3 regions of the Pseudarthrobacter sp. WHRI 8279 genome follow, and region 3 is predicted to be linked to each of the others. Evidence: predicted binding sites of a transcription regulator. Region 3 holds the regulator's gene; each other region holds the start of a gene.
The links. The regulator Rex, encoded in region 3, represses fermentation and respiration genes when NADH is low (regulators of the CRP and FNR family bind a similar motif). The targets are predictions, from matches to a motif close to CTTGTGAANNNNTTCACAAG.

Region 1: the regulator Rex is predicted to act here: its motif matches at 4,225-4,244, upstream of ABRP28_RS18990 (queuosine precursor transporter).
Region 2: the regulator Rex is predicted to act here: its motif matches at 3,043-3,062, upstream of ABRP28_RS06725 (glyceraldehyde-3-phosphate dehydrogenase).

Annotation. Positions count from the first base shown of each region.
Region 1 covers NZ_CP168162.1:4,121,809-4,129,185, reverse strand. The annotation lists gene ABRP28_RS19010 (DUF6707 family protein) at 1-235, shown strand, start outside; gene ABRP28_RS19005 (SRPBCC domain-containing protein) at 319-1,047, shown strand; gene tgt (tRNA guanosine(34) transglycosylase Tgt) at 1,205-2,512, shown strand; gene ABRP28_RS18995 (dienelactone hydrolase family protein) at 2,606-3,361, shown strand; gene ABRP28_RS18990 (queuosine precursor transporter) at 3,358-4,101, opposite strand; gene ABRP28_RS18985 (TetR family transcriptional regulator) at 4,286-4,942, shown strand; gene ABRP28_RS18980 (TIGR01777 family oxidoreductase) at 4,970-5,884, shown strand; gene ABRP28_RS18975 (hypothetical protein) at 5,899-6,294, shown strand; gene ABRP28_RS18970 (hydroxymethylpyrimidine/phosphomethylpyrimidine kinase) at 6,365-7,237, shown strand.
Region 2 covers NZ_CP168162.1:1,485,567-1,492,943, forward strand. The annotation lists gene def (peptide deformylase) at 1-72, shown strand, start outside; gene ABRP28_RS06715 (HNH endonuclease family protein) at 155-952, opposite strand; gene ABRP28_RS06720 (hypothetical protein) at 1,067-1,276, opposite strand; gene ABRP28_RS06725 (glyceraldehyde-3-phosphate dehydrogenase) at 1,352-2,830, opposite strand; gene ABRP28_RS06730 (TspO/MBR family protein) at 3,086-3,631, opposite strand; RNA gene rnpB (RNase P RNA component class A) at 3,678-4,069, opposite strand; gene ABRP28_RS06740 (peroxide stress protein YaaA) at 4,126-4,890, shown strand; gene ABRP28_RS06745 (C4-type zinc ribbon domain-containing protein) at 4,970-5,707, opposite strand; gene ABRP28_RS06750 (Nif3-like dinuclear metal center hexameric protein) at 5,820-6,785, opposite strand; gene msrA (peptide-methionine (S)-S-oxide reductase MsrA) at 6,887-7,377, shown strand, end outside.
Region 3 covers NZ_CP168162.1:2,445,118-2,452,494, forward strand. The annotation lists gene ABRP28_RS11275 (histidine phosphatase family protein) at 1-635, opposite strand, end outside; gene ABRP28_RS11280 (YceI family protein) at 848-1,396, shown strand; gene ABRP28_RS11285 (hypothetical protein) at 1,538-2,005, shown strand; gene ABRP28_RS11290 (hypothetical protein) at 2,115-2,906, shown strand; gene ABRP28_RS11295 (redox-sensing transcriptional repressor Rex) at 2,962-3,666, opposite strand; gene ABRP28_RS11300 (glutaredoxin family protein) at 3,786-4,040, opposite strand; gene ABRP28_RS11305 (HAD-IB family hydrolase) at 4,140-4,958, shown strand; gene ABRP28_RS11310 (30S ribosomal protein bS22) at 5,033-5,131, opposite strand; gene ABRP28_RS11315 (helix-turn-helix domain-containing protein) at 5,281-5,493, opposite strand; gene ABRP28_RS11320 (3-deoxy-7-phosphoheptulonate synthase) at 5,637-6,782, opposite strand; gene ABRP28_RS11325 (glycoside-pentoside-hexuronide (GPH):cation symporter) at 6,999-7,377, opposite strand, start outside.

The sequences.
Region 1 (7,377 bases), 1.7 Mb from region 3:
GTTCAAGGCCAGGATGGCTGCCAAGGTACGGCAGCGCTCGCTCAATGAGCCCAACCTGTATGACAAGGAAATCTTCCGCTCCATCGACAACTCCAACCATGACGCCGAGCGCGAATGGCGGCTGCTGCGGCTGGAGTCCCTGCTGTTTTTGCGTGCCCACGGCGGCTCCGAAACCATTGGCATGGTCGAGCTGGAGCGGCGCATCAGCAATGAGCTTGAGGCCGTCCGCGCCTGACGCCGGGCCTCACGGGGCGCCGGCGCCTGGTTAGGTAATTTGGCCCCTACCCGGCGCCGGGCCGGAGTTGTACATTCGGGGCTATGACGAACAATCTCAGCGTAGTGATCAACGCCGACGCGCCGCAGGTCTGGACCATGCTGCGTGAACCGTCCAAGGTAGCCCAATGGCATGGCTGGCAGGCAGAGGACCTGGACTCCGAGATCAAGGAGATCTACTTCTCCGGCGATGTCCAGGAGTCGCCCGACCACACCAGCCTTACCGTCCATGGCGGGGACGTCTTTGAGTTGAAGCCCGTGCCCAACGGAACGCAGGTCAGCGTGACCCGGGGAGCGCTGGACCACGATTCCGAGTGGGCTGCCTGGGACGAGGACATCACCCAGGGCTGGCTCACGTTCCTGCAGCAGCTCCGCTTTGCCTTGGAACGCCATCCGCACGGCAAGCGCCACACCCTGTTCCTGCACCTCACGGAGGGGCAGGGCTCCGCGATCGAAAAGCTTGGACTTTCCGATCTCCCGGCGCCGGGGGAAAACTACAAGGTGAAGCTGGGAACCGGCGAGGAGATCAGCGGGACGGTCTGGTACAAGACCAGCCACCAGGTGGGGCTCACTGTCCACGACTATGCCGAGCATGGAGAGGGACTCCTTGTGGTGGCCGACCATCCGGCGATCAAGGACGTGCGCGAGGAAGGTGAAGGGTCCCTGGTCATCGTTTCCACCTACGACCTGGGCGCCGCAAGGCTCGAATCGGCGCGCTCCTCCTGGGATGCCTGGCGGGCTGAGAACTACCCCGCGTCCGAACCGGTCAGCTGACGGGGCTGACGGCCCGGTTGCCGGGCGGTAGCGTCGCCTGCCAGGCGGTAGCCGGTGCGGTTGCCGGGACGGGGCAGAATGCTGGCACACTTGTACGGTGCCAGCCAACCCCGCCCCAGCCCCCTCCCCTGCCGCCGCCGCCCCGGCTGAAACTGCCCTGACTGACGCGGCCTCCAGCACTCCGGCCAGCGCCCTGCCGGGCCGGCAGGCGGAATTCTCCTTCCGGGTGGGCACCCGCCTCGGTGAGAGCTGCCCGCCATCCGCTGCCCAGGTTGCCTCCAACGGCGGCCAGTTCCTGGGACGGACCGGCACCATCTCCACGCCGCACGGTGAAATCCAGACCCCGGCGTTCATCGCCGTCGGAACCAAAGCCACCGTCAAGGCGGTGCTGCCCGAGGCCGTAGCGGACCTCGGCGCGCAGGCTGTGCTGGCCAACGCCTACCACCTGTACCTGCAGCCGGGCGCGGACATCCTGGACGAGGCAGGCGGCCTTGGTGCCTTCATGAACTGGTCCGGGCCCACCTTCACGGACTCCGGCGGATTCCAGGTGATGAGCCTGGGCTCGGGTTTCAAGAAGGTCATTGACATGAACACCGTTACTGCCGCGGGCGCGCCCGGCCCGGATGACGCCGTCGCCCCCGGAAAGGAACGCCTCGCCCACATAGACGACGACGGCGTGTGGTTCAAGAGCCACCTCAACGGCGACCGGCACCGGTTCTCCCCCGAAATTTCCATGCAGGTGCAGCACCAGATCGGTGCGGACATCATGTTCGCCTTCGATGAGCTGACCACCCTGCAGAACTCCCGCAGGTACCAGGAGGAGTCGCTGGAGCGCACCCGCCTGTGGGCGCTCCGCTGCCTCGAGGAGCACTTCCGGCTGACGTCGTCCCGGACGGGCAAGCCGTACCAGGCCCTGTTCGGCGTGATCCAGGGCGCGCAGTACGAGGACCTGCGCCGGAAGGCCTGCCGGGACCTGGGCGCCATGCCGTTCGACGGGTTCGGCATCGGCGGGGCACTTGAAAAGGAGAACCTCGGCACAATTGTCCGCTGGTGCAACGAGGAACTGCCCGAGGACAAGCCGCGCCACCTGCTGGGCATCTCCGAGCCGGACGACATCTTCACGGCCATCGAGAACGGTGCGGACACTTTTGACTGCGTCTCCCCCACGCGGGTGGCCCGAAACTCTGCCTTCTACACGCCGCAGGGACGCTTCAACCTCTCCGGGGCCAAGTACAAGCGCGATTTCGGCCCGCTCCAGGACGGCTGCGACTGCTACGCCTGCACCAACTACTCGCGGGCCTACATCCACCACCTTTTCAAGGCAAAGGAGATGCTTTCCGCCACGCTGATCTCCATCCACAACGAACGGTTCGTGGTGAAGATGGTGGACGACGCCCGCCTGGCCATCGAGGACGGGACCTTCTTCGACTTCAAGGCGGAGACGCTGGGGCAGTACTACTCGTAGCCTGCCTGGCGCGGCAAGCGGCCGCACGCGCTGGCAAGCGGCGGCACGCCGCCGGAGGACCGCCGTCGTACTCGGCTCCGGTATCCTGAGCCGATGCTGATCCAGATCCCTGCCGCTGAAGGCACCGCCGACGCCCTGGTGGCGCGCCCGTCCACGGGCACCGGTCCGTTCCCCGGCGTCATCCTGTACATGGACGCCTTCGGCCTGCGGCCGCGCATCGGGGACATGGCCCAGCGCGTTGCCGACTGGGGCTATGTGGTCCTGGCACCCAACGTCTTCTACCGCGAAGGGACAGCGGCGGAACTGGCGCCGCGCGGGGACATGGCCACGCCGGAGGGCAGGCAGGCGGCCGGCAAGGTGGCCTTTCCCCGGGTGGGGCGCCTCACCACGGACAAGGCGCTGCCGGACATCGATGCCTGGGTGGCGGCCTTGGGAACGCTCGACGGCGTTGCGCCGGGTCCGGTCGGAGCCTTTGGCTATTGCATGGGCGCCAGGCTCGCGGTGCGCACCGCCACGGCACACCCGGAAGTGGTGGCAGCCTGTGGCGGATTCCACGGCGGAGGGCTGGCAACAGACGAGCCGGACAGCCCGCACCTGGGGCTGGGCCGGGCGAAGGCGCGGTTCGTGTTCGGCCACGCCGACCATGACCAAAGCATGCGGCCCGACGCCGTCGCCCGGCTGGGGGCGGCTCTCGACGCGGCGGGCCTCGCGCATAGCAACGAGGTCTACAGCGGCGCGTCCCATGGCTACTCCATGGCTGACACGTCGGCCTTCCACGAGGAGGCGACGGAACGGCACTTCCGGGAACTGCGGGCCCTGCTGGACGGGACCCTCAAGGGCAGCGGTTAGGCGGCGTTCGTCACCGCTGCCGCCGGGACCCCGTAGCTGGGTTCCCGCTTCTTCACCCACCGGATCACCAGCGACGTCACCGGGACCAGGATGAACTCCACCAGGGTCTTGTACACGAAGCCCACCACCACGTAGTTCACAAAGGTCGCGGCATCCGTTATCCCGATGACCGAGGCGGCGATGCTGCAGAAGATCAGTGTGTCCACAAACTCGCCGGCCACCGAGGAACCCATGATGCGGGCCCACAGGGACTTCTCGCCGGAGCGGGCCTTCATCCGCACCATGATCCAGGAGTTGATGGTCTGCCCGGCCAGGAAGGCCAGCAGCGATGCCAGCACAATCTGCGGAACCGGGCCGAGCGCGCCCTCCAGGGCGGCCTGCTTGGACGTTCCGAACTCGTCATCGAAGCCGGGAAGGGCGATGATCGCCCAGTAGCAGAGCGATGCGAAGACGGACAGCGCAAAGGTGGTGAGGATGGCTTTGCGTGCCACCTTGAAGCCGTAGACCTCGCTGATGACGTCTCCCAGGATGTACGCCAGCGGGAAGAGGAAGAAGCCGCCGTCCGTGATGATCGGCCCGATCGCCACCCCCTTGGACGCCCCGATGTTGGACAGGATCAGCACAACGGCCATGACCGCCAGCATGATGCCGAAGTACGGGGAGCCGATTGAGGCGAACCGGGGGCGGTCCGGAACTGGAGGGGTCTGGGGCAGGGCGTGGTGGCCTGAAGCTGGGGTCATTGCGGAGGTCCGTTCGTAGTGGTTCGCTCGGTACCCGAGGGGCGGGAACACCGGCTGTATTAGCACTGTCCCCTAATTCTCCCACTGCTGGAGCGGCCGCTGCGAGGCAGTGCGATGAGCCTCAATCTGAACGTGTTCAAATATGTGGTACTTTTCTTGAACACGTTCAAATTGAGGGAAGCCCATGACCGTAAAGAGCGAGCAGACGCGCCAGCTGGTGGCCGACGTCGCCCTGCGGATGTTCCGGGAGATCGGCTTCGCCAAAACCACCATGCGGGCCATCGCAGCCGAGGCCGGCATCTCGGTGGGCAATGCCTACTACTACTTCGCATCAAAGGATGACCTGGTGCAGGAGCTGTATCTGCAGGTACAGGCGGAGCATGCCGCCAGGGCTGCCGAAGCGCTCAAGGATGCTGGCGACCTCACCGGCCGGCTCAAGGCCACCCTCCATACAGGCCTGGACGCCATGGCCCCCTACCACCGGTTTGGTGGCGACTTCATAGCTACGGCCATCCGCCCGACGTCCCCGGTAAATCCTTTCGCAGCCGGTTCAACGGCGGCCCGCGAGGCGTCGCTGGCCATCTTCCGCACGGCAGTTGAGGCAGCGAAGCCTCAGGCACCTAAAAAGCTCAGGTCCGATCTTCCGGAGCTGCTGTGGCTTTGCTATATGGCCGTCACCCTCTTCTGGGTCTACGACACCTCCGAAGGGCAGCAGCGGACCAGGCGGCTGGTGGATGGTGCCGTTCCGCTGATCACTCGGGGACTCTCACTGGCACGGATACCGGGCGTGGGCAGGATCCTCGACGATTTCCTGAGCCTGAGCCGCAGCATCCGCGGCTAAACCGCAACAAACACATTTGGGGGAAAAATGAGCGGCACCAGAACGGTGGTACTGGCGGGAGCCTCAGGTTTCATCGGCAGGTATTTTCGGGCGCGGTTCGAGAAGGACGGCTGGACCGTGCGCACTATTGGCCGCAGAGGTTCCAAGGGCGCACCGTCGGCCGCGTGGGCTGACGACGACGTCCGCCTTGCCCGCGTGCTGGACGGCGCGGAACTTCTCGTCAACCTCGCCGGACGCTCAGTCTCCTGCCGCTACAACGACCGGAACAAGGCCGCCATACTGGAGTCCCGCGTTTCCACCACGGCGGCACTTGGCCGTGCCATCGCACTCTGCCGGCAGCCGCCGTCCACCTGGCTCAACGCGAGCACCGGCACCATCTACCGCAACGCCGTCGACCGCCCGCAGTCGGAACGTGACGGCGAACCCGGAACGGGATTCTCCGTGGACGTTGCCCGCGCCTGGGAAGCGGAACTCGACGCCGCCGTGACGCCGGGGACACGCAAGATTCCGCTGCGGATCGCCATCGTCCTGGGCCGCGGCGGCGGCGCGCTGCGGCCGTTCGCCAACCTGGCCCGGCTGGGCTTGGGCGGCCGGATGGGACCAGGCACGCAGAAATTCAGCTGGATCCATGTGGAGGATCTGTACCGGTGTGTCCGTTTCCTGCATGCCCGGAAGGACATTACCGGGCCCGTGAACGTGGCTTCGCCGGATGTAGTGACAAACCGCGAACTGATGTGCATGGTCCGCCGGGCCTACGGGGCCCGGTTCGGCATCCCCACTCCTGCCTGGCTGCTGCGGCTCGGTGCCGTACTGATCCGGACAGAGACGGAACTGGTCCTGAAGAGCCGCTGGGTCCAGCCGGAGAAGCTGCTGGACGCGGGCTTCGTCTACAGCCAGCCAGAACTGGGCCGCGCGCTGCAGCAGATCGCCAAAGCCAGGTGAGCCGGCCGCACAGGGTGACTTTCGGCCCCGCCGCCTTCCTCCTCGGCGCCGCCCTTACTGTCTTTGTCTTTGGCCTGCCGTTCGGTCCCCCGGGGTACGTATTCTCAATTGGAGCGGCCCTGCTACTCGGCATGCCGCTGGCCCTTCTGGCGGGGATGCTTCTGCGGACTGTCCGCAACCAATGGATTCACATCCTCGCTATAGGTGGGGCCGGCATCGTCACCGGCATGGTGACGCTTCTCTTCCTCATTGGCACCCGGTGGTATTCGATGTGGGGCTTAGTGCTATGGGCCGGATTTTGCGCCGCACTGGGCCGCTCGGCCGTGGTCCTAATCGTCAAGGTGCCCGATGAAGCGGAGCACGGCCACGACGCTGGGCCGCCGCCAGCTGCGGCGGTCTTGGAACCCTGACCAGCAGCACATCCGGATGCTGTACAGCCCCACAAAGCGGGCGGACGACGCCGGATGGCAGGATGGTGCCATGACTTCCGTTTCCGTTGACGCACCACAGTCCGCTGCTGCTCCGGCAGTTGTCCTGACCATTGCAGGGTCCGAGGCCACTGGCGGCGCCGGCGCCCAGGCCGACTTGAAAACGTTCCAGGAGCTCGGCGTGTTTGGCATCGCCAACCTGACCTGCATCGTCTCGTTCAACCCGAACGACCAGTGGAACCACCGCTTTGTCCCGGTAGACCAGCAGGTCATCGCGGACCAGCTGGAGGCGACCACGGCGGCCTACGGTCCGGCCCCGGACGGGAAGTCCGTACCCGGCCGGCCGGTATTGGACACCGTCAAGATCGGGATGCTGGGCAGCCCCGCCACGATCAGCACGGTAGCTGATGCGCTGGAAGCCAACATTTTTAGCAATGTGGTCCTGGATCCGGTGCTGATTTGCAAGGGCCAGGAGCCCGGGCATGCGCTGGATACGGACCAGGCCCTCAAGGCCCAGATCCTGCCGCTGGCCACCTTTGTCACGCCCAACCACTTCGAAGCCGAGTCGCTCTCCGGTCTGGAAATCACCGATGTCGAGTCGCTTAAGGCCGCCGCCGTCCGCATCCACGAAATCAGCGGCGCGGCCGTGCTCGCCAAGGGCGGGGTGCGGCTTGAGGGCCCGGACGCCGTCGACGTGTTCTACGACGGCGAAACCCTGGAAGTCCTGAGCGCGCCCAAGGTGGGCGAGGTGGCTGTCTCCGGCGCCGGTTGCTCGCTGGCTGCCGCAGTGACTGCCGAACTCGCCAAGGGGGCATCGCCGCTCGACGCAGCACGCACAGCCAAGGACTTTGTCATCGCGGGGATCCGCAACCGCGTCGCGTCCGGCGCTCCGTTTGATGCGCTGTGGCAGGGCGGCGCCCGCTAACCCGCCACCAGCCCCGGACGCTCTCTCAGCTAATGTGCGTTTTTCCGGAACCCTCCTGCACAGAATGCAAGAGGGTTCCGTCATTTCGTGCATTAGCTGATGGAGCGTCTGACGGCCGGGGACAAAACCGGCCTAGCGCG
Region 2 (7,377 bases), 960 kb from region 3:
AAGAAGAACGGCTGGGGTGTTCCCGGCCTGACCTGGATGCCAGGCGTGGATCCGGACCCTTTCGGCCACTAGGCCCGACGGCGGAGCGGCCCGGGCGCCTTGGCCCGGCAGCGGCCGTGCTTGAACGGTAATGCGATCCAGCCGCGGTTATGGCTCAGCGGGCGGCAACAGTCTGTTGTCCGGGGCAGGATCCCAGGACACGCTTCATGGCGTCCTTTTCCGCTGCGGTGACCCAGAGCCCGTAGGCTGCCTTCACCGAAATCTGGCGCGCCACATAGTGGCACCGGATCGACTTGTTCTTGGGGAGCCAGGTGGCGGCGTCGCCGGCGCCCTTCTGCTGGTTGGCCGGACCGTCGGCGGCGATGAGGTTAAGGGGATCGTTGGCGAGGCTCTGCCGCCGCCCCGCCGCCAGGGCCTGGGCGCCCTTCTGCCAGGCGTCAGACAGGGCGACCACATGGTCGATCTGGACTGCCCGGCTGCTCTCGGAACCGCGGCGGAAGTCCACAAACTGTGCGGTATAGGGCTCCTGGAACGACCCCGCGGCCACCCGGCATTTGGAGCCTTCCGTCATCACCACGGCAGTGAGGTCGCGCCGCAGGATGTCGTTGCGGGTATCGCATCCGTTCCGGTCCACGTCCTGCCAGGCGGGGCCAAAGGCTTCCCGGCTGTAGTCCGATGAGGCGGCCCGTCCCTTCACGGCCAGCCCTTCCAGGGCGGCCAGGGCAGTACCTGGGGGCACCGGGTGGACAGGCTCAACGGGTTTCATCCACGCCGGGTCAAAAACAGGGGCTTCGGTGGGGCCGGAAACGGCAGGTTCCGCAAGGGCGAACTGCCCTGCGGTGAAGAACCAGAACAGGGCCGCCAGTGCAGACACTGCCGCTGCTGCCAGGATTCCCCACGCCTGCCGGGAACGCCGGCGCGCCCGTCTGTATGAGGACCAGCTCACGGTCATGCGGTTCCTGGGCTTCCGGTGTTCTCATGCACCAGAAGAGCCTAGGACACCCGCCCGGCATGCCCGCCGATATCCACAGTGTTGAGGGCGAGTGAAAGGTCACACCGGGCGGGACTACTGCTCCCGCATCACCCTTCGAAGGTCTTCCTCGGCTATAGCCAGCAGCCCTTCCAGCTGGCGCACCCGGTCCGCGCTGGCGTCGCCCGTTTTGTACGCGGCCCGGGCGCCCTCAAGCAGCCGGACCGCCTCTTTGTGGTTGGCTTTGGCGACGTCAAGGGCGTGCTCAAGGGTTGTCTCGTGCTGAAGCGTCGAATCATTTTCCATGCCACCAGTGTGGTCCCGTTTCCCGGCTGATTCCAGCACCATCAGCCGGGAAATCGGGAGCGACCCGAAGGGAGCCTAGACAGCGATGGCAGCGAGGGCTGCTGCGCTTTCCTTCGCCGGGAACGACGGCGGGTTCACGCCTGCCATTTCCTCCATGACGCGGACCACCTGGCAGCTGTAGCCGAACTCGTTGTCGTACCAGACGTACAGCACCAGGTTCTTGTCGTTCGAGATCGTGGCAAGGCCATCAACGATGCCCGCGCGCCGGGACCCGACGAAGTCGGTGGACACCACCTCGGGCGAGTCGATGTAGTCGATCTGCTTGCGCAGCTCCGAGTGCAGGGACATTTCCCGCAGGTAGTTGTTGACCTCGTCCTTGGTGGTCCCGTTCTCCAGGCTCAGGTTCAGGATGGCAAGGGACACGTCCGGGGTGGGAACGCGGATGGAACTGCCGGTCAGTTTGCCAAGCAGCTCGGGGAGCGCCTTGGCCACTGCCTTCGCGGCGCCGGTCTCCGTGATAACCATGTTCAGTGCTGCGGACCGGCCGCGGCGGTCGCCCTTGTGGAAGTTGTCGATCAGGTTCTGGTCATTGGTGAAAGAGTGGACGGTCTCCACATGCCCATGGACCACGCCGAACTTGTCGTTGATCGCCTTAAGTACAGGCGTGATGGCGTTGGTGGTGCAGGACGCTGCGGACACAATCTGGTCCGTGTCCTCGATGGTGCCCTGGTTGATGCCGTGCACGATGTTCTTCAGGTCGCCCTTGCCGGGGGCAGTCAGGAGCACCCGTGCAACACCCTTGCTCTGCAGGTGCTGGGAAAGTCCTTCGGAATCACGCCAGCGCCCGGTGTTGTCCACGACCAGGGCGTTGTTGATGCCGTAGGCGGTGTAGTCGATGGTTGCCGGGTTGTCGGAGTAGATGACCTGCACCTGGACGCCGTTGGCCGTAATGGTGTTGGCTTCCTCGTCAATCCGGATGGTGCCTTCAAAGGAACCGTGCACGGAATCGCGGCGCAGCAGGCTGGCGCGCTTGGAGAGGTCGTTGTCCGAACCCTTGCGCACGACGATGGCGCGCAGCCGCAGGCCGTGGCCGCCGCCTGCCTTTTCGATCAGGAGGCGGGCCAGCAGCCGGCCGATCCGGCCGAAGCCGTAAAGCACCACATCGGTGCTGGTGCGGTCATCGCCGCCCCGCTTGCCTACGACGTCGGCCAGTTCCGCGCGGAGGAATTCTTCCAGGGTGGCGCCGTTGCCCTCTTCCTTGAACTTCTGGTTCAGCCGTGCAATGTCGATCGCTGCCGCTCCGAGCTCCAGGGTGGCCAGGGTGTTCAGGAGCGGCGCGGTCTCCTCCAGGAGGAGTTCGTCCTTGCTCATGCGGCGCGCAAAACGGTGCGCCTTGAGGATGTTCATAGTGGACTTGTTGATCAAACTCCGGCCATGGATGCTGGTCACCACGTTGTTTTCGCGGTACAGCCGGCCGATCACCGGAATCATGGCCTCAGCGAGGGCCTCGCGGCCCATCCACGTATCAAGACAAGAATCTGACGTCTGGCTCACAGAAATACCTTCCTCGGTTCAGCCGCATACGTCCTCGTACACGGTTGTCGGCCACCACATGTTGTGCAGGGGCACCTGCGCCCACGGGGGTCGGCCCCCGGGCGCCTGGATTACGCAAAGAAAAACCGCCGGCTGCGAACGCAACTCCGGCGGAGGAACTCCTGCGTCCGGATCCATTCTAAGTTGGCTGGCCTCCGCAAAACGGCCCCAGTCGAGTGAAATCACTCACAGGGAGGTCCGCCGCGGCGGGACCTGTCAATTGTGGATGGCCGAATAGAGATTGAGGCTGGACGAAAAAACCACCCAGGACAGATAGGGAAGCATCAACAGCCCCGCGGCAGGGCTGACCGGACCGAACCGCAGGATGAGGAACGCAACAGATATCCCCAGGCCGCCAATCACCAGGAAAGCCGTCCAGAGGGCAGCGGCGCCGAACAACGGAAACAGCCCGAAGAACGCCAGCGGCCACGCGGCGTTGAGCACCAGCTGGATGAGGTAGCCCGCCAGGGTGCCTCCCGTGAGGAACCCTTTGCGCCAGACCAGCCAGGCGGCCACCGCCACCGCGACGTACAGCAGCATCCACATGCTCCTGAACATCCAGCCCGGCGGCATCCAGGGGGCCTTTACCGACACCGCAAACCAGCCGCTGGAATGCAGGATGATGGGGACCGACGCGGCGGCCCAGGCGGCCACCGAAAGCGAAAAGAATCCGGTAAGGGCAAGAGCCTGCTGACCACGTCCGGGAAGCTGCTGCGGAGCGGGAGCACCGGGGTTGTCTTGCGGGTCATCATTTGCGGGCACGGTTCAGCATCCCCAACCCATCGTCCAAGGTCAAACCGGGAAAGAATGGATGGGTTGACCGATACGCCGGGTTCTGTGCTCCCGTTCCGTTACCGGCACGGGAGTAGCGGCCATCCATCTACGAACGCCGTTGCCGGCGCCCTCCAGCGGCCTACCCGGACACTCGGGCGGGCAGCCCTCAAACGTGTCCTGTCTGGCCTTGCTCCGGGTGGGGTTTACCTAGCCTTCCCGGTCACCCGGGAAGCTGGTGGTCTCTTACACCACCGTTTCACCCTTACCTGGTTCGTGCCGCTTTCAAACCGGCGCGACCCAGGCGGTCTGTTCTCTGTGGCACTGGCCTGCGGGTTACCCCGAGTGGGCGTTACCCACCACCCTGCCCTGCGGAGCCCGGACGTTCCTCGAGCCACTTGCGTGACGCGCGGCCGCCTGGTCAACCCATCCACCCCCAGTCTACCGGCGAGCCGGCACTTTCCTGCCGCCGGTAGGATCGGACGGTGCTGATTCTGCTTCCCCCTTCCGAAGGCAAGACACCCGCCGGCAGCGGTTCCGCCGTCGACTGGCCTTCCCTGAGCTTCCCGGAGTTGAACTCCTGCCGCGCCAAAGTGCTGGAGGCGCTGGGAACGGTGAGCGCCCACGAGGATGCGCTCGCGCTGCTGGGTGTGGGGGCATCGCTGAAGGAGGATGTCCGCCGCAACACCCGGCTTCATGCCGAACCGGCGGCTCCGGCCCACCGGATCTATTCGGGAGTGCTGTATGACGCCCTGGGCTACAAAACCCTTACGGCTGGGCAGCGCCGCAAGGCCAACGAGTCCGTGGTGGTGGTTTCCGCGCTCTGGGGCGCCATCCGTTTTGGCGACAGCGTGCCCGCTTACCGGCTGTCCATGGGCACATCACTGCCCGACGTCGGCCGCCTCGCCCCGTTCTGGAAGCCGCAGCTTAGCGGGGCCCTTGCCGCTGCAGTGGAAGGGCACCTGCTGGTTGATTGCCGCTCCAGCACTTACGCGGCGGCATGGGCGCCGCCGGCGGCGCAGACCGTCTCGGTCAATGTGTTTACCGACGTCAATGGAGTGCGCAAGGTGGTGAGCCACTTCGCCAAGCACACCCGGGGCGAACTGGCCAGGCACCTGCTGGTGCGGCGCGGAAAGGCCCCGGCAACGCCGTCGGAACTCCTGAAAGCGGCCCGCGAAAAGTGGGACGCTGAGCTGGTGGACGGTTCCGCCCGCAAGCCGCACGCTTTGAACATCGTCCTGCCGGGCTGAAACCCCGCCCCTCCCCAACTGAATCGCAGCAGATGTTGTTATGAGCGCTCATAACAACATCTGCTGTTACCTGGTTAGGTCAGGCCCACTCGTCGGACCGGACCAGGATGGCGCCGGAGTCCGGGCAAAAGACGATATCGTCGGCAGCAGCGGCTTTGATTTCAGCAAGGTCGCCCGGGCTGAGCTTCATGCCGGACGCCTCGGAGGTGCCGTGGAAGAGCCTGGCGGCGCCAACTCCACGCCTGGCCAATGTCTTTTCGTAGATCGCCAGCATGCCCGGCTCGAGGCCGGCAGCGAATTCGGTGCGCTGGGCGCGGAGACCGCTGGCTTCCGCCTCCACCGTGGCCAGTTCCGCGTCCAGTTCGGCGCGAATGGTACCGAAGGATCCCTGGATGTCGTCCACAATCCCCTGCTGCCGGGCCTGGGTGGCCCGCAGGGAATCAAGGCGCTCCATCACCTCAAGTTCAATGTCCTCCAGGTCCGAGCGCCGTTTGTTGAGTGAGGCAATGTCCTTTTGGAGGGCCACCAGGTCCTTGGACAGGCCGGTGCCGCTGTTCAGCCGGGCCTCATCCCGCTGGATGCGCGAGGCAACCTGTTCCACGTCCGCCTCGGCACGCTTGAGTTCGGCTTCGGCGTCGTGGACGGCAACTTTCGCCGCGCCCAGCTCACCGTTGGCCACAGAGAGGGCAGCTTGAAGGTCCCTGATGCGCGGATCGTTTTCCAGCGCGCGGCGGCGGTTACCAAGCGACTTCAGTTTGGCATCCAGCCCCTGCAGTCCAAGCAACTTCAACTGTTCCGCCGGTGCTGCCTTCGCCACTGTTACCTCCGCTTGGTCCCTTCCGGCCGGAGCCGGGCGCCTGGACGGCGCTTCCTAGACTCTAGCGCCTGCCCTGCTCCCCCGCCTCGCCGCTTACCCACCGGCTCCGGGCTCAGCCCGGGGTAAGGATGAAGTCCCAGGGATCGCTGTTGGTGGTGCTGACCTGGATTTCGACGTCGTGGCCCTGGTCGGCGAGGACGTTGCCCAGCGCGGCTGCGGCAGCAGGCAGCCAGAGCCACTCGCTGGCGAAGTGCGAAACGTCGATCAGGTAGGGCCTGCCGTTCAGGGAAGCCTCCCGCGCCTCCGACGCCGGATGGTGGCGGAGGTCCGCGGTGACGTAGACATCTGCGTTGCTGGCCCGGACCTCGTTGAAGAGCGAGTCCCCCGCGCCGCCGCAGACGGCAATGCGCCGCACCAGGCCGTCCTTGTCGCCCGAGACACGCACTCCCCCTGCCACGGAAGGCAGGATGCCAAACACCCGGGCTGCGAAGTCCCCCAGGCTGATGGCCTCGGGCAGGTCACCTACCCGCCCGATCCCCTCCTCCGGCAGGCCGTTTGCTGCCACGGTGAGCGGGGCCGCGTCCTGCAGTCCCAGGGCGTCGGCCAGGACATCGGAAACGCCGCCGACGGCGGAATCACCGTTGGTGTGGACCGTCAGGAGGGCTGTGCCGGACTCGATCAACCGGTGGACGGCACGGCCTTTGGGCGTGGTGGCAGCGACGGTGGTGACACCCTTCAGCAGCAGCGGATGGTGGGTAATCAGGAGTTCGGCGCCCCACTCCACGGCTTCTTCGATGACTTCCAGGGTGGGGTCCACGGCAAACATGACCTTCGTGACAGGAGTGGAGGGGTGTCCGGCCACCAGCCCCACCTCGTCCCAGTTCTCCGCCAGGGACTCGGGCCACAGTTCCTCCACGGCCAGGAGCATCTCGCCGAGGGTGGGCGCCTGGGGGTGCACGGCGGCGTCCCCGCCGGCCGTTTCCCTGCCGGCCGCCTCCTTGCCGGAAGGAGCCTCGCCGCCGCGAGGCCCGCCGTCGTGATTCTCGGGGCCGGTAACGTCGGTGTCCACAGGTTCCATAGTCTTAGTTTTACCCCATGGCACCGTCCGCGCCGCACGTTGACAGGCGGCGCCCGCGGCGTCCAGGGAATCATCCGGCGCCCCCAACCATTGAAGAGGTCATGAAAACTTTTGTTTTAGGCGGAGGCTGCTTCTGGTGCCTCGACGCTGTCTACCAGAAGACCAAGGGTGTCAGCGCCGTGGTGTCCGGCTACACGGGCGGCCATGATCCCAACCCCGACTATTACTCCGTGTGCAACGGCACCACCGGGCACGCCGAGGTGGTGGCCGTGACGTTCGACGAGGAGATCATCCCGGAAGAGGTGGTCCTTGACATGTTCTTTGCCCTGCACGATCCCACAACGCTGAACCGCCAGGGCTACGACGTGGGAACCCAGTACCGTTCCTCGATGTTCTACGAGACCACCGAGGAGAAGATACTGTTCGAGGAAGCGATCGACCGCAACCAGGCGCTCTGGACGCATCCGATTGTCACGGAGGTCAGCCGGCTGCCGCGCTTCCATGTGGCGGAGGACTTCCACCAGAACTACTACGCCAAGCATCCCGAGCAGGGGTACTGCCAGGTGATCATCAACCCCAAACTCGCCAAGGC
Region 3 (7,377 bases):
GGTTCGCTGTACTGCACGCGCAGGAGCGTGCCGGCGTCGTCGAACACCAGGGACGTGATGGACGTCAGGGTGCATTCGCGTTTCCGCGGGTCATGCCACAGCGGCTTGCCCTCGGCGCTGAGGCGGGTGGCCCAAATGGGGAGCTGGTGGCTGACCATGATGGCTTCGGGCCCGTCCGTTCCAAAGTCCCCGGCTGCCAGCTCGATGGCGCGCACCCGGGCGTCCTGGACAGCTTCCATGACACGGGACGCCTGGGTCTTGTAAGGCTCGCCCCAGGAGGGCCGCAGGGGGTTGACCAGCCGCGGCCAGTGCTTCGGACGGCGCAGCTCGGCCTTGGTGACCCTCATGCCCTCAAAGTAGTTCTCTGCCTCGATGATCCGCTCGTCCGTGTGGATCTGCAGCTTCAGGGCGTCCGAAGTCGGCCGGGCAGTTTCCTGCGCACGGTCCAGCGGCGAGGCGGCGAGGTAGGTGATCCGGGCCCCGCCGGCGGCGCGGCAGCTGAAGTGCTCGGCGAGCGTGCGCGCCATCTCCTGCCCCAGTTCGGAGAGGTGGAATTCGGGCAGCCGTCCGTAGAGAACGCCGTCGGGATTGTGGACCTCGCCGTGGCGGAGCAAATGGACAGTGGCTTGGGGCATGTTTACCAGTTTCTCAAAGATGGCGTGCGATCCGAAATCTCCCGGCGAAGCTTCTACAAAGAGTAGAACTGAAGTTTTTGAAGAAATGTTCCGAAGCCGGGAACAAAACATGCAAATGCATGTTTATACTGGATGCAGCAGTTAGTTGATACTTCAACAGATGAAGTTTCAACAGCATCCCCGACAGCACGCCTATCCAAGGAGCAATCACCATGGCACTTCCCGCAGACATCACCACCGGCACCTGGACCCTCGACAACTCACACAGCGAGATCGGCTTCACGGTCCGCCACGCAGGCATCAGCAAGGTCCGCGGACAGTTCACCGAAGCCGCCGCCACCCTGGACCTCCCCGAGGACGTCACCGGCGCCAGGATCAACGCCACCATCAACACCGCCAGCTTCGATTCAGGCGACGCCAACCGCGATGGACACGTCAAGGGCGAGGACTTCTTCGACGTGGAGAAGTTCCCCGAGATTTCCTTCGTCTCCAACGGCCTGGTGGCCAAGGGCAACAGCTACGAACTGACCGGCGACCTCACCATCAAGGGCGTCACCCGCCCCGTGACCCTGGACACCGAGTTCAACGGCGTGGCTGTTGATCCCTTCGGCAACACCCGGGCAGGCGTTTCCGCCGAGACCACCATCAGCCGCAAGGACTTCGGCCTGACCTGGAACGCCATCCTGGAGACCGGCGGCGTCCTGGTCAGCGACAAGGTTGCCATCAACCTCGAGCTCGCCTTCATCGCTCCCGCGGCATAATTCTTTCCCGCATTGGCACCCCGGCCCTGGACTCCCGCAGTCCGGCGCCGGGGTGCCGTCCTTTAAGGGCGCCGCTCTTCACCGCCAGCGCGCAGTACCGTCACGCCGCGGGTGTCCAGGGACGGGACTACAGTGAACGCCATGAGCAACTCTCCCAGCGGACCCCGGAACGGTTTCGCCGAGCTGTTTTCCGTTACCGCCCGGCCCACCGAGATTAAGGTCTCGTTCTGGATCTGGTTTGTGGGAGGGGTCCTTGCCCTGCTGGGCGGACTCCTGGGGATGCTGGCGTCCCTGGTGCTCTTTGCCGTAGCGCCCGCGGCCGCTGCAGCCGTCGTCGCACTGATGCTGCTGGGCGCTGCCGTGGGGGCCGCGCAGATGGTTCTAGCGGTCAAGATGAAGGCCGGCCGGCAGTGGGCCAGGGTGGCCCTGACGGTACTGGCCGGGATCACCCTGGTCCTGGCCGCGGTTAATACGGCGGCAGGCATGGGGCAGGGTGCCGGAAACTGGACAGCCTTCCTTGTCAGCCTGGCGGCAACGGTCCTTCTGTGGCTGCCGAATTCCCAGGCATGGTTCGCAGCGGTTGCGGGCCGGAATACCTCTTCCGAATGACCCACAAGGAGCCCGCCCGGGGGTACGGTGGACTTAAGTGATGCTGGGGGTAGGGGACAGGACCGAGCCCGGCGACCTACCTGGAACCCGACACGCAAAAGGACCGCCCATGAGCACTCCCCCCGTCCCGCCTCCCGTTCCGAACGATCCCGAGTCCGGCGGCGAGGCTCCGCGCTACGGCCAGAACGCACCGCAGTATGGCCAAAACCAGCCCCAGTACGGGCAGCAGTCCGGAACCCCGCAGTATGGACAGAACGCACCGCAGTACGGGCAGAACCCGCCGCAGTACGGCCAGTCCGGCGCTCCCCAGTACGGCCAGAACCCGCCGCAGTACGGGCAGAACCCGCCCGCGGCCCCCGGCTACGGCCAGCAGCCGTATGGCCAGTCCCCCTATGCGCAGTATCCCTCCGAGCAGCCGCAGCCGACCGGCAGCACCGGCGTTCCCCAGATGGTCAACATCTCCTTCTGGTTGATGATCGCTTCCGCCGCGATCTTCGTCATTTCGATGCTGACCGGCCTGACCACGCTGGACGATCCCATGTTCCGCGACGCCTTTGAGACCCAGATCGAGGGCAGCGGGGCGGGAGTCACGTACGAGGATATGAAGGGCGTCATCGCCGGAACCTTGGTGGTGTTTGCCATCATCGGCCTTGCCCTCTACCTGCTGGTGGCGTTCTTCGTCCGCAAGGGCAAGAACTGGGCACGGATCCTGGGCACGGTCTTCGCGGCACTGTCCATCTTCGGCCTCTTTGGCCCGCCCAGCTTCGCAACCATCGGCACCCTGCTGGGGATTGCGGCCATTGTGTTGCTCTACCTGCCGGCCTCGGCTCCGTATTTCCGCCGCCAGCAGCCGTTCGCCAACCCATACGGCGGCAACATGGGGAACCCGTACGGCCGGTAACCCCAAGCACTCCCACCCTTCGGGCGTGGGCACCGGGACCAGCCGCTGACGGAATCTAGGCGGTCTGCCCCGGGGCCTGCGCCCGTTGTGCGTGATAGGCCAGGATCTGCAGTTCCGTTGCCATGTCCACCTTGCGGAGGTTCACGCCCTCCGGGACCTGGAGCATGATCGGGGCGAAACTCAGGACGCTGCGGACCCCGGCCGCCACCACACGGTCGCACACATCCTGGGCAACCGAGGCGGGAAGGGCAAGGACCACCATATTGGCCCCGGTGCGGTGCAGCACCGTTTCCAGATCCGCCACGTCGCTGACGCGCAGCCAGCCCACCTCGTTGCCCACCACCATCTGGTCCGCATCAAAGATGGCCACGACGTCGAAGCCCCGGGATTCGAAGCCTCCATACCGTGCGAGGGCCTTGCCCAGGTTGCCGGCGCCGACGATGGCCACTTTCCAGTCATGGGTGAGTCCCAAGGCAGCGGCGATGTGCCGGCTCAGGTACTGCACCTCGTAACCGACTCCGCGGGTGCCGTAGGAGCCCACGTGGGAGAGGTCCTTGCGGAGCGTTGCGGAGCTGACGCCTGAGGCTTCGGCAAGGGATTCTGAGGAGACCCGTTCCACTCCCTCTGCCAGGAGTGTATTGAGGGCACGAAGATAGAGGGTCAGCCGGGCCACTGCAGCGGGCGGAATCTGTTTGGCTGCCGTGCCCGCAGGTTCCGGCAGGTCCGGGACAGCCTGGGGGGTTGAATCCAGCGAAGCCACCAGCCCCTCCCTCGCATCGCGTTGTGACTCCACTCTAGGGCCCAACCGGCAATGCCATCAAAGCAGGTGCCACCGATGCAGGGAAGACTCTGGACCGCGCCATGCCGGGTGCTGCTCCCCTACTGTGCCATGGCCCGCTGGAGCACGCGTTCCAGCCGGGCTTCGTCGATTTTCCAGAAATCGCGCTGCACCCCGTCCACCAGAACCACCGGGATTTCTTCCGCGTAGCGTTCACGGAGTTCCGGCTGGTTGTCCACCAACTCCTCGGACCACTGAAGTCCCAGCGAGGACGTAACCCGGCTGACGGCGTCGCGCGCGTCTTCGCAAAGGTGGCAGTCTGCCTTGGTGATCAGGACAACGCGGGGTGTGGCCATGCCTTAACCGTAGCCCCGTTCCCACGGCACCCGCGACGCCGGGCCTGTGGGAACAAGGCTAAACCGGGATTGAACAGCGGATTGACTAGACTCGACTGCATGCCCGAGGAGAAGTACGTTGCCGTAGTCACCAAGCCGGTTGCTGCGCCGCAACCGGGCGAGGCGGCGTTCTTCGATGTGGACAACACCCTGATGCGCGGCGCGAGCCTCTTCCACGTTGCCAGGAAGATGCACCAGCGCGGGGCGTTCACCATGGCCCAGGCCGCCGGCTTCGCGTGGAAGCAGTTCAAGTTCGTGGCCCGCGGGGAAAACATGGACGATGTCCATGCCGTCCGTGACTCCGCACTGACGCTGGCCGCAGGGATTACGGTGGATGACATCAAGGCGCTCGGCGAAGAGGTCTACGACGAGATGATCGCCTCCCGCATCTGGCCCGGCGCCAAAGCGCTGGCGGAGCAGCACCTGCGCGTGGGCCGGCGGGTGTGGCTGGTGACGGCCACCCCCATCGAGGTGGCCACGGTGATCTCCACCCGCCTGGGACTGACCGGCGCCCTGGGGACCGTAGGCGAAATTTCCGAAGGCATGTACACCGGGCGGCTGGTGGGTGACATCCTGCACGGCTCGGCCAAGGCGGTTGCCGTCCAGGCCGTGGCCGACGCCGAGGACCTGGACCTCAAGCGCTGCTGGGCGTACAGCGACTCCTACAACGACATTCCGCTGCTGACGCTGGTGGGCCACCCGGTGGCCATCAACCCGGATGCCCGCCTGCGCCGGCACGCCCGGGACAACAACTGGCCGGTCTACGATTTCCGGTCCGGCCGGCGCGCGGCCACCTTCGGGCTCAAAGCCGCAACGGCCGGCGGCGCCGTCTACGGGCTCTGGAAGGGCTTCGCCCGCATCCGCGGCCCGCGCATCTAGGTTGGGGTGCCAGCACAAAGAAATGCCCGCCGCCTCGGAAGGCGACGGGCATTTCCGCGCTGTTCGAAGTATCTCTACTTCTTGTTGCGGCGCTGGTGACGGGTCTTGCGAAGCAGCTTGCGGTGCTTCTTCTTGGCCATACGCTTGCGACGCTTCTTAATAACTGAACCCACGTAAGTTCCTTACAAACTAGATGCAGTACCTGTCTGATGGAAATTGTTCGTGGACAGAGCTACGAACTGAACAACTGACAGATTCTTACAATGACGTAAAACGTTCCTTAACAGGGTACCGCTTCCGGGAGGCGGCTACGGACAGCTGCTCAGGCTGTCTCGGTGTGACCGTCCACAACCGCACCTTTGAGGTACTGTTCGACGGCTTGTTCCGGAACCCGGTAGGAGCGGCCGAAGCGCACTGCCGGCATCTCGCCGGAGTGCACCAGCCGGTACACGGTCATTTTGGAGACGCGCATGACCTGGGCTACTTCAGCCACGGTCAGGAACTTCGCGTTGGAGAAGTTCTGTTCTGCCGACATTTCCCTATATTCCTTTGCTGACGGATGGACAACAGTGACCCCAGGTACGTGCCAATGCGGTGTTCCGATGCTGAGCCATCCACCAACCACCTATCTAGATACTCTAGATGTTCCTGTGGCAGAAGTGAAAGTAGTAGATCCCCCTAATTCGCTTCCCGGCGCTTGCGCGCGGAGGCCGCCAGCTGGTCCAGGACAGATACCGAAACGTCCCAGTCCATGCAGGCATCTGTAACGCTCTGCCCGTAGACGAGCCCAGCCCGGCCGGCCGCGTGCTCTGCAACATCCAGATTCTGTGCTCCGCCCACCAGGAAGCTTTCGAGCATGACGCCGGCAACCGCCTGGGCGGACGTGCCGCCGTCCTCCAGCTGCGCACCGATCTCCAGCGCCACCTCCGCCTGCCGGTGGTGGCTCTTGCCGCTGTTGGCGTGGCTGGCGTCCACAATCAGGCGCGGGTTCAGCTGCTTGCCGGCCAGCGTGGCAGAAGCCGCCCCGACGTCGGCAGCAGAGTAGTTGGGTCCCTTGCGTCCGCCGCGGAGGATCACATGGGTGTCCGGGTTTCCGGCGGTGGACACCAGTGCCGCCCGGCCGTCACCGTCAATGCCGAGGAACGCCTGGGCTGCGGCCGCTGCACCGCAGGCGTCGATGGCCACCTGGAGGTCGCCGTCGGTCCCGTTCTTGAAGCCGATGGGCATGGACAGTCCGGACGCGAGCTGCCGGTGGATCTGGCTTTCGGTGGTGCGCGCCCCGATGGCGCCCCAGGAGATCAGGTCGGCCATGTACTGCGGGCTGATGGGCTCGAGGAACTCAGTTGCGGTGGGGAGGCCCAGGGCGGTCACCTGCTGCAGGAACTGCCGGGCGATCCGCAGGCCGGTGACCATGTCGTGGCTGCCGTCCAGCCGGGGATCGTTGATCAGGCCCTTCCAGCCCACAGTGGTACGGGGCTTTTCGAAGTAGGTCCGCATCACGATCAGCAGGTCTTCCCTGTGCTTCTCGGCCTGGCTGACCAGCCGGCGGGCGTACTCCAGCCCGGCTTTGGGATCGTGGATGGAGCAGGGGCCCACGATGACCAGCAGGCGGTCGTCCACGCCGTCCATGATGGCGCGGACTTCATCGCGTCCGCGTTCGACGACGTCCGCCACCCGGGCGTCCAGGGGCAGTTCCGCGATGAGTTCGGACGGGGTGGGCAGCGCCGTGAATTCGCTGACACGCAGGTTCGAGGTCGACTTCGCCGCGTCTTCCGTGCGGGAGATGCCGGCGTTGGTGCTTGCGGGGGCTGTTGCGGTGCTCATGGTGGGGTCCTGTTCCAGATGGGAAGCGGGCCCGGATCAGAACCCGCCGGAGAAACGGCGAAGGGCAGAGAATGATCTCTGCCCTGTTGGCTCTGAAGGAAAGTTGGATGCGTGTCAGTTAGACGCAGGCCCCTCCAGAGCCAACGAAAAATACGCATACCAACGGTTTGTCATGCCATGAACCATAACCGCAGGTTCCGCTCATTGCCAAAACAGTTACGTCGCGTCACGGGACAGGCTTGCCACCAGCTCGGCATGCTTCCCGTCCGTGAGGCGGTACCAGTACATGATGCCCACGGCTGCCAGTACCAGGGCGCCGGGAAGCAGCCCCGCGGCTGCCCGGATGGCAAGGGTTGCGGATTCCGGCTGCCCTGCCGCACCCGAGGCGTAGCCGCCCCAGGCCAGGGAAAAGGCCACCACGCCGGCGCCGAAGCCCATGCCCAGCTTCCTGGTGGCGGCCAGGAGCGCGTAATTGATGCCCTGCACCCGGACCCCGGTCTTCCACTCGCCGTATTCCACGGTGTCCGCGATCAGTGCCCAGGTGACGATACTGACCGACGCGGACGCAAGCAGTCCGAGCACCAGGCCTGCCACG